One region of the Lactobacillus xylocopicola genome, then DNA from elsewhere that is predicted to be linked to it. Evidence: predicted binding sites of a transcription regulator. Region 1 holds the regulator's gene; the other holds the start of a gene.
What was found. Region 1 encodes NrdR, which represses ribonucleotide reductase genes. Its sites were predicted from a motif close to ACACNATATATNGTGT; they were not measured.
Positions count from the first base shown of each region.

Region 1 (7,608 bases):
GGATTGCTGATGAAACAGGTAAGACGATTGGTTATAATTTTTTCAATGTTGACCAGGTGATTGATTATGACAAGTTACCGGATGGTCAAGTTAAATTGACTGACGACCAATTGCTTGCCCTAAATCAAAAATTAACTTCTGCTGGTTTTGCTGATCAACTTGCTTATGGCCAGCCAACGCTAGTTTATGGTTACGTCAAGACCTGTGAAAAACATCCGGATTCAGACCACCTACACGTTACAACTGTTGATGTCGGTGGTGAGGAATACCAGATTGTTTGTGGAGCGCCTAACATTGACCAAGGCCAAAAAGTGGTGGTTGCTCTGCCAGGAACCTTGATGCCTAATGGCCAACAAATTTGGCCAGGAAAACTACGCCAGGTTGATTCCTATGGCATGATTTGCTCGGCTCGCGAATTAGGGCTCAAGCATGCTCCACAAAAGCGGGGCATCTTGGTTGTACCCGATGACTTTACCGTGGGTGCAGCATTTGATCCAGTGAAGTGCGATGAGCTGTTAGCAAGTGGTGTGCTTGCCTAAAAAAAGAACTTCCCGTTGAGGAAGTTCTTTTTTTGACAAAGTTATTTGATTTGGCGTGGTGCTGCTGCCCTTTTTACCTAAAAATGGTAGAATGGTAAGCGATTGAATTATATTGGGGGAGCTAAGGGAATGTTAGATAAGAACAAGCAGATTTGGCTAATTGGAATTAAGGGTACCGGAATGGCTGCACTGGCTATGTTGCTCAATGATCTGGGTTATGAGGTTGCCGGTAGTGACATTGAAAAATATACCTTTACCCAGGAACCACTTGCAAAAGCAGGCATTAGGGTCTTGCCCTTTGCTGCAGCTAACATTAAGCATGGCGGTCAGGTGATCGTCAAGGGCAATGCCTTCAAGGCTGATAACATCGAGGTACGCGCCTGCGAGGAGCAGGGGATTTCATGGCAGAGCTATCCCGATACGGTTGAAGAAATTGTCAAAATGCATACGAGTATTGGCGTTTCAGGTACTCACGGGAAGACTTCGACAACTGGCTTATTAGCCCAGGTAATGACTGAGGCAGCTCCGACCTCCTATCTGATTGGTGACGGCCAAGGCAAAGGAATCAAGGATTCGCGCTTCTTTGTTTACGAAGCTGATGAATACCGGCGCCACTTCCTCGCCTACCACCCGGATTACCAAATTATGACTAACATTGATTTTGACCATCCCGACTACTTTAAGGACCAGGATGATTACACTTCAGCCTTTCAGACTGCTGCTGATCAGACACAAAAGGGCTTGTTTGTCTGGGGTGGTAATGACCGCTTACGTCAATTACAGACCAAGGTTGCCAAGTATAGTTACGGTTTTAATGATAGCGATGACTTCCAAGCTGTTAACGTGAAGAAAATGACGACTGGTTCAACTTTTAATGTGGTGGCCCACGGGGCAGACTTAGGGGAGTTTACTATTCATCTCTTTGGTGACCATAGCATCCTGAATGCGACGGCTGTAATTGCAGTTGCTTATACCGAAAAAATCCCCTTAGCCGAGATCAAAAAGGGACTACTTGATTATCAGGGAGCAAAGCGCCGCTTTGCTGAAAAAGACTTTGGCGACGTTAAGATAATTGATGATTATGCTCACCACCCAACCGAAATGCGGGCTACCATTCAGGCAGCGCGGCAAAAGTTTCCGCACCAGCGCCTGGTTGTCGTTTTTCAGCCGCATACCTTTTCGCGGACTAAGAAATATGCTGCCGCTTTTGCTGAAATCTTGCGTGGAGTTGATAAGGTTTATATTACGCCAATTTATGCTTCGGCGCGGGAAGCAGGCGGAGATATCTCAAGTGCCGACCTAGTGGCCCAAATTCCTGGTGCTGAAGATATTGACCTTGATAACATGACTGAACTGGCAAAAAATAACGACAGTGTGATTGTCTTTATGGGTGCGGGCGATATTCAGAAGTATGAAGATGCCTTGGAAAAGTTACTCTAACTAAGTTCAAGTAGAAAGACTGTTACCTTATAGGTAATGGTCTTTTGGGTTGCCTGCTTATTCCGTTTAAAATTCTAGTTAAGCAGATAGAAGAAGCGAACCCGAGACCACATCCTGCAGCAAGCCGCAAAAACTGTTAAAATGGTAGTTGAGTTAATCAACTGCTTTGATGGATGAGGAGATTTAATGGCTGATCAAAAATTACTTTTAATCGATGGTAATTCCATTGCCTTTCGGGCTTTTTATGCGTTGTATCGCCAACTTGAGAATTTTAAAAATTCCGAAGGCTTGCATACTAATGCTATTTATACTTTTAAAAATATGCTTGACGTGTTGCTCGCTGAGGTTAAACCCAACCATATTTTGGTGGCTTTTGATGCTGGTAAGACAACCTTTAGAACGGCCATGTACGGCGAATATAAGGGCGGCCGCCAGAAGACCCCGCCAGAATTGCTTGAGCAGTTACCGTATATTCAAGAATTACTCCATGATCTCGGTATTTCAACCTATGAACTGGAAAACTATGAGGCTGACGATATTATTGGCACTTTTGCCAGATTAGGTGAAGAAAAAGACTTTAAGGTCACAGTTGTGACCGGCGATAAGGACCTGACCCAGCTTGCCACGAGCAAGACGACAGTTATGGTAACTAAGTCGGGTGTGATGAACTTAGAAAACTATACGCCTGAGCATATGAAAGAAGTTAATGGGGTTACCCCTACCCAGTTTATTGACATGAAAGCACTCATGGGTGATAACTCGGATAACTATCCGGGCGTAACTAAAGTTGGCCCCAAGACGGCCTCACAGCTAATCCAGAAGTATGGGTCGCTTGAAAATCTCTATGACCATATTGATGAAATGAAAGAATCCAAGCTGAAGGAGAACTTGCGCAATGATCGCGATCAGGCTTTTTTGGCCCAAAAGCTGGCCACAATTGAGCGGGCTACACCGGTTACAATTGGTCTTAAGGAGCTTAAGAAGCGCAAGCCAGACTACCAGAAGTTGCGTCGTTTTTATGAAAAGATGAACTTTCAAAAGTTTCTTGGTGAATTGGATCCGGCAGGTGATAATGCAGGCGCAACCCAGGCAAAGACGAAAACAGTGAAAGTTGATTATACCGAATTAACCGAAAATAATCTTGCTGCAATTAAGCCAGCTGAAAAACAGCCAATTAGTTTTTACCTTGGCCTACTGGGTGCTAATTACCACTTGGCCGACTTTGTTGGCTTTGCCATCAAAACGCAAGCTGGAATCTTTGTTAGCCGGGATGTAAATCTGTTAAAGACAACTGGATTAAAGCGGCTATTGGAAGATGATCAGCTTAAAAAGAACGTCTTCGACTTGAAACGGACGGTAGTTGGGTTACACCGGCTAGGAATTGAAGCTGGCGGGATTGATTATGACATGCTCCTGGCTTCGTACTTAATTAATAATGAAAATAATTCTGATGACCTGGGTGAAGTTTGCCGGATGTACGGTGAAAATTCGGTCAAAAGCGATTACGCGGTCTATGGTAAGGGCAAGAGTGTCAAAATTCCAGAAGATGACCAGGTCTTGTTCAACCACTTGGCCGGTAAGGTTAAAGCACTAGCAGAATTAAAACCGACCTTGCTAGATCAACTTAAAGAACACGAGCAAGATGACTTATATGCCAGTATCGAAATTCCCGTTGCGCGAGTATTAGCAACTATGGAAATCAGCGGTATTAAGGTTGAGGCGGCAACTTTAAGCGAGTTGCAAAATGAATTTGCGGTGGAGCTTAAAGAGTTAAAGCGTAAAATTTATCAGGAGGCTGGCGAAGAGTTCAACCTCAATTCCCCTAAACAACTAGGACACATCCTGTTTGAAAAAATGGGCCTCCCCCCGATTAAAAAAACTAAGACAGGTTACTCGACTTCAGTTGACGTTTTGCACCAACTGCAGGACCAAAGCCCGATTATTGCCCAAATCTTGACTTACCGGCAAATCGCTAAGATTCAGTCAACTTATGTCAATGGCCTCTTAGACGTCATTCAACCAGATGGACGGGTGCATACCCGCTACCTGCAAACTTTGACTGCAACTGGCCGCTTATCGTCAGTTGATCCTAACTTGCAGAACATTCCAACCAGAACTGAAGAGGGTAAGCAAATTAGAAAGGCCTTTGTACCAAGTCAGGCTGATGGCTATATCTTTTCCTGCGACTATTCTCAGATTGAATTGCGGGTTTTGGCCCAGGTTTCAGGGGATGAGCAGATGCAAGAGGCCTTTAGAACCGGCTATGATATTCATGCTCATACGGCCATGAAGATTTTCGGCTTAAAGTCACCGGACGAGGTTACGCCATTGATGCGGCGACGTGCTAAGGCAGTTAACTTTGGGATTGTCTATGGCATTTCGGATTACGGCTTGTCCAAAAATCTTAATATCAGTCGGCAGCAAGCCAAAGAGTTTATTGATAATTATTTCGCCCAATATCCGCAAATCAAGGAATACATGGATAAGGCGGTTCAAGTAGCGCGAGAAAAGGGCTATGCCGAAACAATTATGCACCGGCGCCGGTACTTGCCAGATATCCATGCCAAGAATTTTAATGTGCGTTCATTTGCAGAACGAACAGCAATTAATTCGCCAATCCAGGGATCAGCTGCTGATATTATCAAAATTGCGATGATCAACATGCAAAAGAAGTTGGACGACCTGCAGCTGAAGAGCAAAATGGTGGTGCAGGTGCATGATGAATTGATTTTTGATGTACCTAAAGAAGAGCTGGCTACAATTAAGGAAATTGTACCGCAAGTGATGCAGGCAGCGGTGCAGCTCGATGTTCCACTAGTAGCGGATTCAGGTTATGGTCATAATTGGTTCGATGCAAAGTAAGGAGTAATAACTAATGCCAGAAATGCCGGAGGTTGAAACGGTTCGGCGCACCTTGTTGCCGTTAATTAAAGGAAAAACCATCAAAGAAGTTAAGCTGTGGTATCCCAAGATTATTGCCAGTGACCCACTGGAATTTACTAGTCAGCTTGCCGGTAAAAAAATCGTGACGATTGACCGCTATGCCAAGTACTTACTGCTTCGTCTTAGTGGACAGTTAACAATTGTGTCGCACTTGCGCATGGAAGGAAAGTATCGCTTAGTAAGGGCTTCTGATCCGAAGGGGAAGCACGATCATGTTCAGTTTGTTTTTACCGATGGAACAGGCTTACGCTATAATGATGTGCGTAAATTCGGGCGGATGCAGTTGGTGAAGACGGGAACGGAAAAAATCGTAACCGGGATTAGTAAACTAGGTGTGGAACCCAATTCAAGTGGCTTTACCAAAGCTGCCCTGGTCAAGGGCATGGCCGGCAAAAATAAGAGCATTAAAAATGCCCTGCTGGACCAATCCGTCGTGGCGGGGCTAGGCAATATATATGTCGACGAGGTCCTATGGGAAAGCAAAATTCATCCCTTGAGTATGGCCAACCAAATTTCTAAGTACAAGCTTGGTCAACTTCATGACAACATTAACGCGCTGATTGCACTTGCCATTGCGGAACGTGGGACGACCGTCCACACTTATCTTGATGCCAACGGACAGACCGGTGGTTTTCAGAAAATGCTGCGCGTTTATGGTCACCAGGGTGAACCATGTCAGCGCTGTGGTACCCCCCTCGAGAAGATCAAAGTTACGGGACGCGGGACGACCTACTGCCCGCACTGCCAGGTGTTGTACAAATGACGTTGGTCTTGGGCCTAACGGGCGGGATTGCGAGCGGTAAAAGCACTGCTGACCGTTTTTTTAGCCAAAACCAGGTTCCCCTGATTGATAGCGACCAAATTGCGCACGATCTTTTAAATGTTGGAGCTGCCGGTTATGCTGCGGTAGTAGAGCAATTTGGCCCAGCAATTGTCAACTCTGACCAAAGTATTAACCGGGCTAAACTAGGACAGTTGGTGTTTGCTAAACCAGCGCAACGGGAAGTTTTGAATAATATTACCCACCCGTTGATTTTTCGGGAAATTCAGACTAAAATTACGCAAAATAGGCAAGCTAAAGTCCCGCTGGTGGTTTTTGATGCTCCGCTATTGTTTGAGTCTGGCGGCCAAAAATACTGTGACCGCACCTTGCTAATCGCTTTACCCGCACAATTGCAGTTGGAACGGTTGATGGCGCGGGATCGGCTAAGCCGCCAAGCAGCCCTAGAGAGAATTCACAGTCAAATGTCGCTAGCCCAAAAAGCTAAGTTGGCTGACTATGTCATTGCTAATACTGGTACAATAGAAGAATTAGAGAGCAAGCTAAAAAAATTGCTAGGTGAACTAAAGAAGGAGGACTAAAATGGAATGTCCTAATTGTCGGCAAAATGCCTCACGCGTAATTGATTCGCGTCCCAGTGATGAAAATCGGGCAATCAGACGGCGGCGTGAATGTGAAAATTGTGGTTTTCGCTTCACCACTTTTGAACGGGTTGAAACGACTCCCTTATTGGTCATTAAAAATGACGGAACACGTGAACCGTTTAGCCGAAAAAAAATTCTCCATGGTGTGATGGCAGCAGGGCAAAAGCGTCCAATTACTAGCGTCCAATTCGAGCAACTCGTTGACCACGTTGAAAATAAGGTAAGGCAACAAGGCATTAGCGAAATCTCGTCCAAGAAGATTGGGCAATTAGTGATGGATGAACTAGCTAATATTGATGATGTTGCTTATATTCGTTTTGCCTCGATCTACCGTGAGTTCAAAGATATGTCGAGCTTCATGAAGACCATGGAAGATATGATGGCTAAGCGCGAGAAGGGGGATTAACTGTGTCTAAGACCCCTAATCCCAAGCAGCCCTTCTTCATTACTAACCGGGTAGAGGTGTCCGCGCCAGAATTGCGTACCTTGGTCAAGCTTTATCAACCATTGGTGGGCTCCCAGGCACTAGCTCTTTACCTAAGTTTAAACGAGGATTACCGTTCTGATGCAATTTTGTCGGACTCCCAGGCCATCTATCAATTGTTTGAACAACTAGACTGTGACGGTAAGAGTCTTTTTGCAGCCCTTCATAAGCTGGAAGCGGTGGGGCTAGTGCAGACCCGTCTGGCCAATAATGAAATTATGGGTGAAGTTTTACTTTTTCAGCTGACCAGCGTGCCAAGTAGCAGTGAATTTTTTGCGACCGCGTTGTTAGCCAGCCTACTTAAGGAAAAGGTGGGCGTTACTGCCTTTCAAAAATTGAGTCGCGACTTTGCTCGTGAAAGTAAGCGCAATGAAAATCAGGTTAACGGTATGCAGAATGCCCAAGACATTTCGGCCTCGTTTATGGAAGTTTTTCGCTTACCGGCAGCAGAAGCAATTGACCCTTCGCTTGAAGTTAAGCAAGCCGCGCGCGAAAACCAGCCTCAAAAGGATGCTAGAGCTAGAATTAATGAAGATGACCACATTGATTGGGACTTTATGAAGCAGCAGTTTGAAATTTATCAAATTGCTGGCCCTGAAATTGATCGCAACCGTGAAGCAATTCGCGGCGTAATGCGGACCTATGGCTTGTCGGAGCAGGAATTCGTAGATGAGGCGCTGCCTTGTTTGCACGGCGATTACCAGCTTAATATGACTTTGGTGAAGCAGACCATAGCAGCCAGCGTACATGCGGATCGCACGCGCCAACAAATGAAGG
Region 1 covers NZ_AP026803.1:1,055,039-1,062,646, reverse strand. Annotated here, with positions in the region: gene ytpR (YtpR family tRNA-binding protein) at 1-539, shown strand, start outside; gene murC (UDP-N-acetylmuramate--L-alanine ligase) at 669-1,979, shown strand; gene polA (DNA polymerase I) at 2,166-4,841, shown strand; gene mutM (bifunctional DNA-formamidopyrimidine glycosylase/DNA-(apurinic or apyrimidinic site) lyase) at 4,855-5,685, shown strand; gene coaE (dephospho-CoA kinase) at 5,682-6,284, shown strand; gene nrdR (transcriptional regulator NrdR) at 6,286-6,753, shown strand; gene R8389_RS05255 (DnaD domain protein) at 6,756-7,608, shown strand, end outside.

Region 2 (7,608 bases), 550 kb from region 1:
GTTAAAAATTCAGTACCCATAAGAAAATAATGAAAACGAAGAATAAGATCCACATCATTGGCGTGATTTCTTTGCTGCGTTTAGCCGCCACCATACAAATTGGGTAGGTAATCAATCCAAGGGCAAGGCCATCTGAAATGGAATAGGTTAATGGCATGCCAATCAAAATCAGAAAAGCCGGTACAGCAATTTCCATTTTATCCCAGTGAATATGGGCAGTGTTCTGCGCCATCAAAACACCAACGATAATCAAAGCTGGTGCTGTAACGTGGGTCGTAAATAAACCCAAAAGAGGACTGAAAATCATAGAAATCAAGAAGAAGATAGCAACGAAGACAGCAGTTAAGCCAGTGCGTCCGCCGACTGCGATGCCAGCACTGGATTCAACAAACGCACCAACCGGTGAAGTGCCAAGGACAGATCCGACCATCATTGCAGTGGAATCAGAGGCCAGAGCCTTGCCAACGCGAGGCATCTTGTTGTCCTTCATAAAACCAGCCTGTTGTGCTAACCCGATTAAAGTACCGGCGGTATCAAAGAAAGTAACGAGCAAGAAGGTAAGCACAACTACCCACATTTGCAAAGAGTTGATGTCCTTAACGTGAAAAATGGCTTGGCCAAAAGTGGGTGCAATACTTGGTGCAAAGGCCACTATTTTACTTGGTAGCTCAATCTGACCAGTTACAATACCAAAGATGGCAGCTAAGACCATGCCGATAAAAATCGCTCCAGGGACCTTCATAATCATTAAGATGACGGTAGCCAGTAAACCGAAAATGGTAATCCAAACGGCAGGGTCGTGCAAAGAACCCAAGCCAACTAAAGTTGACTTGTTACCAACAATGAGACCGCCATTTTGCAGGCCGAGAAAGGCAATGAATAATCCAATCCCAGAAGAAATGGCAAACTTTAGATCAGCTGGAATGGCGTTAATAATTTTTTCCCGCAGCTTGAACATGGTAATCAGGATAAAGATGATGGAAGCAACAAAGACTGCAGCCAGTGCTGTTTCCCATGAAACTTTCATACCCACGCAAACCGTATAGGCAAAAAAGGCATTAATACCTAAGGCCGGTGCCTCACCAATTGGATAATTAGCCACAATTCCCATTAAGACTGTGCCCAAAGCACTGGCTAATGCGGTTGCGGTAAAAACTGCCCCCTTATTCATACCACTAGCGCTTAAGACGCTAGGATTGACAAAGAGGATGTATGACATACTGATGAAGGTGGTTAGCCCTGCAAGAAATTCTACTTTGATACTAGTATTGTACTTATCGAGTTGAAAGTAACTCTTAAGAAAATTCATTTAACTTCTCCCACAATCTAAATGTTCGTGTTTTTTATATATATAACAACTATTAAAGTTTATCACGTGACATAATAATTGTAAACACGAATTATATAGTGGAATAATAAAAAATAAATGCGCCTTATGGGCATTGGTACGAAGAATAGTCGTTGACTAAATAGTCAAGTAACCCGTAGAATAAAGTAAATTTTTAATCGCTTTCAGCTTAATAGAAGTTTAAATGGTTAAACTGCTTTTTTCAGACATTGATGGTACGTTAATTAATTCAGCATTAACAGTAACGCCAAGGACGCGTGATGCTATTCGTAAACAGGTTGTTACTGGAAATATCTTTGTCCCAGTATCTGCGCGCATGCCCCAAGCAATCATGACCGTTGTTGGTCAAATCATGCAGTCATGCCCCATGGTTGCATATAATGGTGCGTTGGTTTTAGACGAGCTAGGTCAGCCGCTTTATTCGAAGTCTATTGCTTCAAGCCAGGCAGCATCAATTTGTGCGTATCTTGAACAAGAAGAAAAGGAAATTGTCTGGAATGTATATAGCGGTGCTAACTGGTTCTATTACCCAGGAAATAATATTGACCGGGTATTAAAAGAAGAAATTGTTCAACTTAAGGCAAGTCCTAGTTCGGTAGCTGAAGTAGAGCAATTGCCGGGCGTGCACAAAATCTTGCTGATGGGTCAAGCTGCCGCGTTAGATGTAGCAAAGCAGAATTTAGCAAAGTTGCATCCGGATTTGTTCTTGGTTAAATCAGCGCCTACTTTGCTAGAAATAATGGTTAAGAAAGTAAATAAGGGTGCAGGGGTTAGGATACTAGCAGAAGAGTTAAAAGTCAGGATGGACGATTGTTGGGCCTTTGGTGATAACTATAATGACGCGGCCATGCTCAAGGCTGTAGGTCATCCGTACTTGATGGGTAATGCACCTGCTGAGTTGAAGCGAGAGTTTGCCAATATCACATTGGATAATAATCATGACGGGATTGCAGCTGTTTTGGATGCTGTGGACTAGAATAGTTGAACAGAAAAAACCGCTGTGGCAGTTAATACTGCCACAGCGGTTTTAGGTTAACCAAGCAAGTGAAACTTGTTATTGTGAAATTTTGATATTCGTTGGTTTGTCCCAAGAAGTAGGGAGCTTACCCAGGTCTTTTAATTTGGCAACTATTTGGTCTAAAACAAGCTGCAAGTCGTGATCATTGGACACAAAGTCGAGTTCATCACCATTGATTTCCATTTTAGGTGAATAGTCATACTTTTCATACCAAGGTTCGTAATAACGCAGCAGACGTTTGTAGTAATCTTCCAGGGTAGCGTCATAACTTAATTGTTCATATGGTCGCCCGCGCTTTTGAATGCGTTTGATCATGGTGTCGTAAGAAACATTAATATGAACTAAGAGGTCGGGGTTTTTCTTAGGCATGTGCTCAAGCTGTCCCATCATATTGTTTAAAAGCTCATAATACGTGTCTACTTCTTCCGTAGTTGCTCGACCGATATCGGCATTCATTTGGAAGAAGAGGGCGTCCTCGTAGATTGAACGGTCAAGGACGTTGTTGTCGTCTGTCAAAGCATCCTTAATGCTACGAAAACGTGTATTTAAAAAGAACACCTGAAGTAAAAATGCATATTTTTGGGGATCCGCATAAAAAAGTGGCAATACGGGATTATTATCAACACTTTCATAAAAAGGCTTAGTTCCTAAATACTTAGCTAAAATTTTGGTTAAACTAGATTTACCGGCTCCAATTGGCCCGCTTAAAACAATAACTGTCATCACGATCCTTCTTTATTCTAAATTATCACTTACGCGTAATTTATGATCAATTTGTCTGATTACTTCTCTTTTAGCAGCTTCATCGACAATAAAGTCGAACTTATCACCGTCGATCTCCAGCTTTGGTGATGCATCATAGTTTTGGTACCACGGTTCATAGTAACGAAGTAAGCGGGCGTAGTAGTCTTTTAAACTCGGATCGGTACTGAGCTGTTCAAAGGAGCGGCCCCGTCGTTCTATGCGCTCTAACATGGTATCAAGTGATACATGGATATAAATCAACAAGTCAGGCTTTTTGCTTGGGTTACCCGGTGTATCTTCCATCATGTTCTTTAGCAAGCTGTCGTAAATTTGAAATTCCGTTGGGTCGGCGACGCCATTTTCAGCGTTCATTTGAAAAAAGAGTGCGTCTTCATAAATAGAACGGTCGGAAACACTATTTTTTTCTTTGATTGCCTGATTAATCTGCGCTAAGCGGTGGTTAAGAAGGTAGATGTTAAGCAAAAACGTATAGCGTTTCATGTCTTGATAATACAAAGGCAGTACAGGATTATTATCAACTCCCTCGTAAAAGGCTTGACTCCCCAAGTGTTCAGCTAGAATACTGGTTAAACTGGATTTACCGGCTCCAATTGGCCCACTTAAAACAATAACTGTCATCACGCTCTTTCTTAAATACAATATATAGATCTTTATTTAGTTTAATACGAGATATTGTGGTAAACAAGCAAAAATTTAATTAAAATAGTGAGTCAAATGTCAAGCGATTTTGTATATTGCAGGGCGAAAAATTCACAAAATGTGGTTCAGATTATTTACCGGATGTAGTTTTGTTACACGTGAAACCAAAGAGAGCAACACATGCAATGGTATTGCTCTCTTGGCTTCAAAAATGGGGAAGCGGGTTACTTAACTCTTTTTTCTGTCTTTGCTGGGGAATCTTTTTTGTTGTCAATCTGTTCTTTTTGATCAGTGATTTTTTCTTTAGCATCCTCAGTCACATCAGAGATCCGGTCTTGCAGACTAACTGAATCCTTTTCGTGTTGTTCTTTGCTCTTGATATCGACAACCGTAACGTTGACTTCAACCGTGTCCAAACCAGTCATTTCCTTAACTTTGTCATAGATTTGCTGCTTGATTTGATCATATAATTTGGTAATTTCTACACCGTATTCAGCGACAATCTCAATATCTACGGCCACTTGTTGTTTGCCAACTTCAACGTTGATACCAGATGTAATATCATCATTGTTGACAATCTTGTCCGCCAGATTGGAAAAGAAACCGCCGTTAATAGTCAAAAGCCCTTTGATATTTGATAAAGCAATTCCAATGATTTTTTGAATCACTTTTGAATCATATGCTAGATTCCCTTTAATTTCTTGATTCGATTTATTTTGTAACATTTTAAAAATTCCTTTCGTAGTTTATTTTCTTAAATTTTTGAGTAAGGGCAGGTAGTGTCCGCCTAAAACACCCAGCACGCCCATGGCAATTACAAAAATTGTTTTGAAAAAGCCCACTTCCAAAAAACACCACGCCACTAACAAACCAGTTGCTGCACCGCATATTTCTGGGAGGTATTGATTTATTTTCGCTTTCATGGTCTACCTCCTTTATTGAACCCGCTTGTGAGGTCTTTCTGGAATACGATAGTTTACAAACTTAATAATAATCTTGGGTTTCTGGTCAATTCCAAGTAGGAGCTTGAGATTTTTTGCTAGTTCATCAAAGTAGCTATCTAACAGCTCTGCAACATTTTCCCCCGCACCCAGTGAACCGCTGATCTTAATTTTAATTCGCCGCTTGGTAAGGCGTGAATCAACTTTAACCTTACTTAGATAGGGTAAATCAGCCAAAGAATTGCTGATATAGCCATTAATCGCTTTACTAGTAATTGTGACGTGTCCAGTCCGTTTATGAATTAGGTTAAAATACCTTTGAACTGGCCAAGCTAAGATAACAAGTAGACTAATCACTAGGATAACTAACACAATAGCGCTGAGCGCGATTAGATACCAAGAAAACAGCGGATCGATTTTGCCTAGCGGGAGTAAGTGAATTTTTAGATACATTTGCCAAAAACCTTTAGTTTCCCACAGAAGATATACTGGTAGAGGCAACAATAAAAGTATACTCATAACCAGCAACCATTTTTTAATTTTCTTCAACTGATCACATCCCTTTCTTAAGACTAATACTAATACTGATTTTGTGATTAAGCTAACTAAAGGTACCGTTATATATACATTATTTGCTTAATATATTGAAGGCAAACAAAAACCATCCAATAATAATGAATGGTTGTTTTTAAGTTAGCCGGTACTAGTGTTTTACCGGTTAGTCAGTTTACTTGCGGCTGCTTCATCGATTATTACCGTTACATTTGCATGTTTTTGCAGAATTGAGGCTGGCACAGCTTCGGTTACCGGACCCTCAATCATCTTTTTAACTGCATCAGCCTTGCTCTCACCAAAGGCCATAATAATAACTTCTTTTGCTGCCATAATATTGGCAATACCCATACAAATAGCCGTTTTTGGTACTTCGTCAATAGTGCTGAAGAAGCGTGAGTTGGCCTTAATGGTGTTTTCGGTCAACTTAACTTCGTGGGTAATTGAATCAAAGGAAGTTCCTGGTTCGTTAAAAGCGATGTGTCCGTTTTGACCAAGACCTAGGAGCTGAATATCAATTGGGTGATCTTTGATAATCTGGTTGTATTCAGCAGATACACCTTCCGGGTCAGCCGCTGCCTTCAGACCATCAGGAACGTATGACTGCTTAAATGGCTTCTGTTCAAATAGGTGCTTCTGCATAAAATAATGGTAACTTTGATCGTTGTCTGGACTTAGGCCGACATATTCGTCTAGATTAATACTAGTTAACTCACTAGTATCTAAATCACTTGCTACCCATTCGCGATATAGATCTACTGGAGTAGAACCGGTAGCTAGGCCGAGGACCTTAGCGCCCTGCTTGATACCTTTACTAAAAAGCTTAAAAGCTGCTGTACTAGCGTTAGCTTTGGTGTCTTTGATAATAATTTTCATAGTTTTGCCTCCATATTTAATTAAGCTCATTATAAATTGGTATATGCCAATTTGTCAATAAGTTGAATTAGAAAGATTTGCGGGTAAATAGCGTAAAGCTTGGGCAAGCAAAAACTCCTAACATTGTTTCACATGTAACATTATTAGGAGTTTTAATTAATGATAATATTTTATTCACTTCGTAGAGCGGTCGCGGCATCTTTTTTAGCGGCCATTCTTGCAGGAATGTGACCACCAACCATGGTTAGAATAGTGGAAATCAAGATTAGGATTAGTGCGTGAATTGGGTTTAACTGACCAATGTTAGATAGATCAGTAATGGAATATAATAGACTATTAATTGGGAAAATCAGCAAACAAGCTAAGGTCACACCCAAAACACCTGAGAATATACCTATGATAAAGGTTTCAGCATCAAAGACCCGGATAATATCCTTTTTACGTGCACCCATCGCCTTTAGGATGCCAATTTCTTTTGTTCGTTCGATAACAGAAGTATAAGTTAAAATACCAATCATAATCATGGAAGTGATTAACGAGACGGCAGCAAAAGCAATTAACACTGCGGTAACTCCACCTAGTAGCTTACCGATTAAGGATGTAAGTGAATCAGACATATCTGTATAAAGAATGCGATCACTTTTATTTTTGCCTTTGTTCCACTTTCTTAAGTAGGCCAAAACCTTGTCCTTAGATTCGAAATTATTGGGATAAATCATAATGCCGGTGGGAAGATTGGAACTACCAATCGATTGCATCATTTGTTTCTTGGCAGTTGCATTCATGTTCTGTCCAGTCATAACATTCTGTTTTGTCTTCTTTTGAGTTTTGACAATAACAGAATTTTTATTCTGCTTGACAATTTCTTGAGCCAATTGATCGTTGTAAACAATTCCTTCTGATAATAGGGCCATGGAGTCTGTGTTTTTCAATCTGATGATACCAGAAATTTTCAGTTCAACCTTGCTGCTATCATACATGGCCTTGCTGACTTTTTTAGGGACAAACATATTTCTGGGTAATTTTTGATAGTAGTTATCGTTAGCAATTACTTTGTACTTAGTGCCAACCATCTGTTTGAATTTGAGCTTTTCACCGGGGTTAATCTTGATGCCCAGGTTTTTAAGTACATTAACATCAACTGAATTCTGATTATTGACTACTAATACCAGGTCAGTTGGCTTGCTCGGCCAAGAACCCGATAAGAGTCGGTAGTTTTCTTGCAGAAAATTGCTCTTGTTCTTATTTAGTGAAGTTGGAAAAATGGTCGAACCTGCGAAAGAAATATTAGGCATTTCAACTGAAGAAGATGATTGTGATTCGGTTTCACCAGGTAAAATCGAAGAGAACTGGATGCGTTTGATTTTACCGTTGACATTTCCTAAGAGATTGAGATTTACCCCTAACTGATAAGAAATGTTGTTGGCATAATTGGGGTCGATTTTTTTTACATAATCAAGGTAGTTTTG
Region 2 covers NZ_AP026803.1:1,605,538-1,613,145, reverse strand. Annotated here, with positions in the region: gene R8389_RS07770 (NCS2 family permease) at 2-1,309, opposite strand; gene R8389_RS07765 (Cof-type HAD-IIB family hydrolase) at 1,533-2,324, shown strand; gene R8389_RS07760 (deoxynucleoside kinase) at 2,403-3,089, opposite strand; gene R8389_RS07755 (deoxynucleoside kinase) at 3,102-3,752, opposite strand; gene R8389_RS07750 (Asp23/Gls24 family envelope stress response protein) at 3,995-4,495, opposite strand; gene R8389_RS07745 (DUF2273 domain-containing protein) at 4,517-4,693, opposite strand; gene amaP (alkaline shock response membrane anchor protein AmaP) at 4,706-5,230, opposite strand; gene R8389_RS07735 (glucosamine-6-phosphate deaminase) at 5,423-6,139, opposite strand; gene R8389_RS07730 (ABC transporter ATP-binding protein/permease) at 6,310-7,608, opposite strand, start outside.
Region 2: a site for NrdR is predicted at 3,794-3,809, ahead of R8389_RS07755 (deoxynucleoside kinase). Genes of this name have one in related genera too.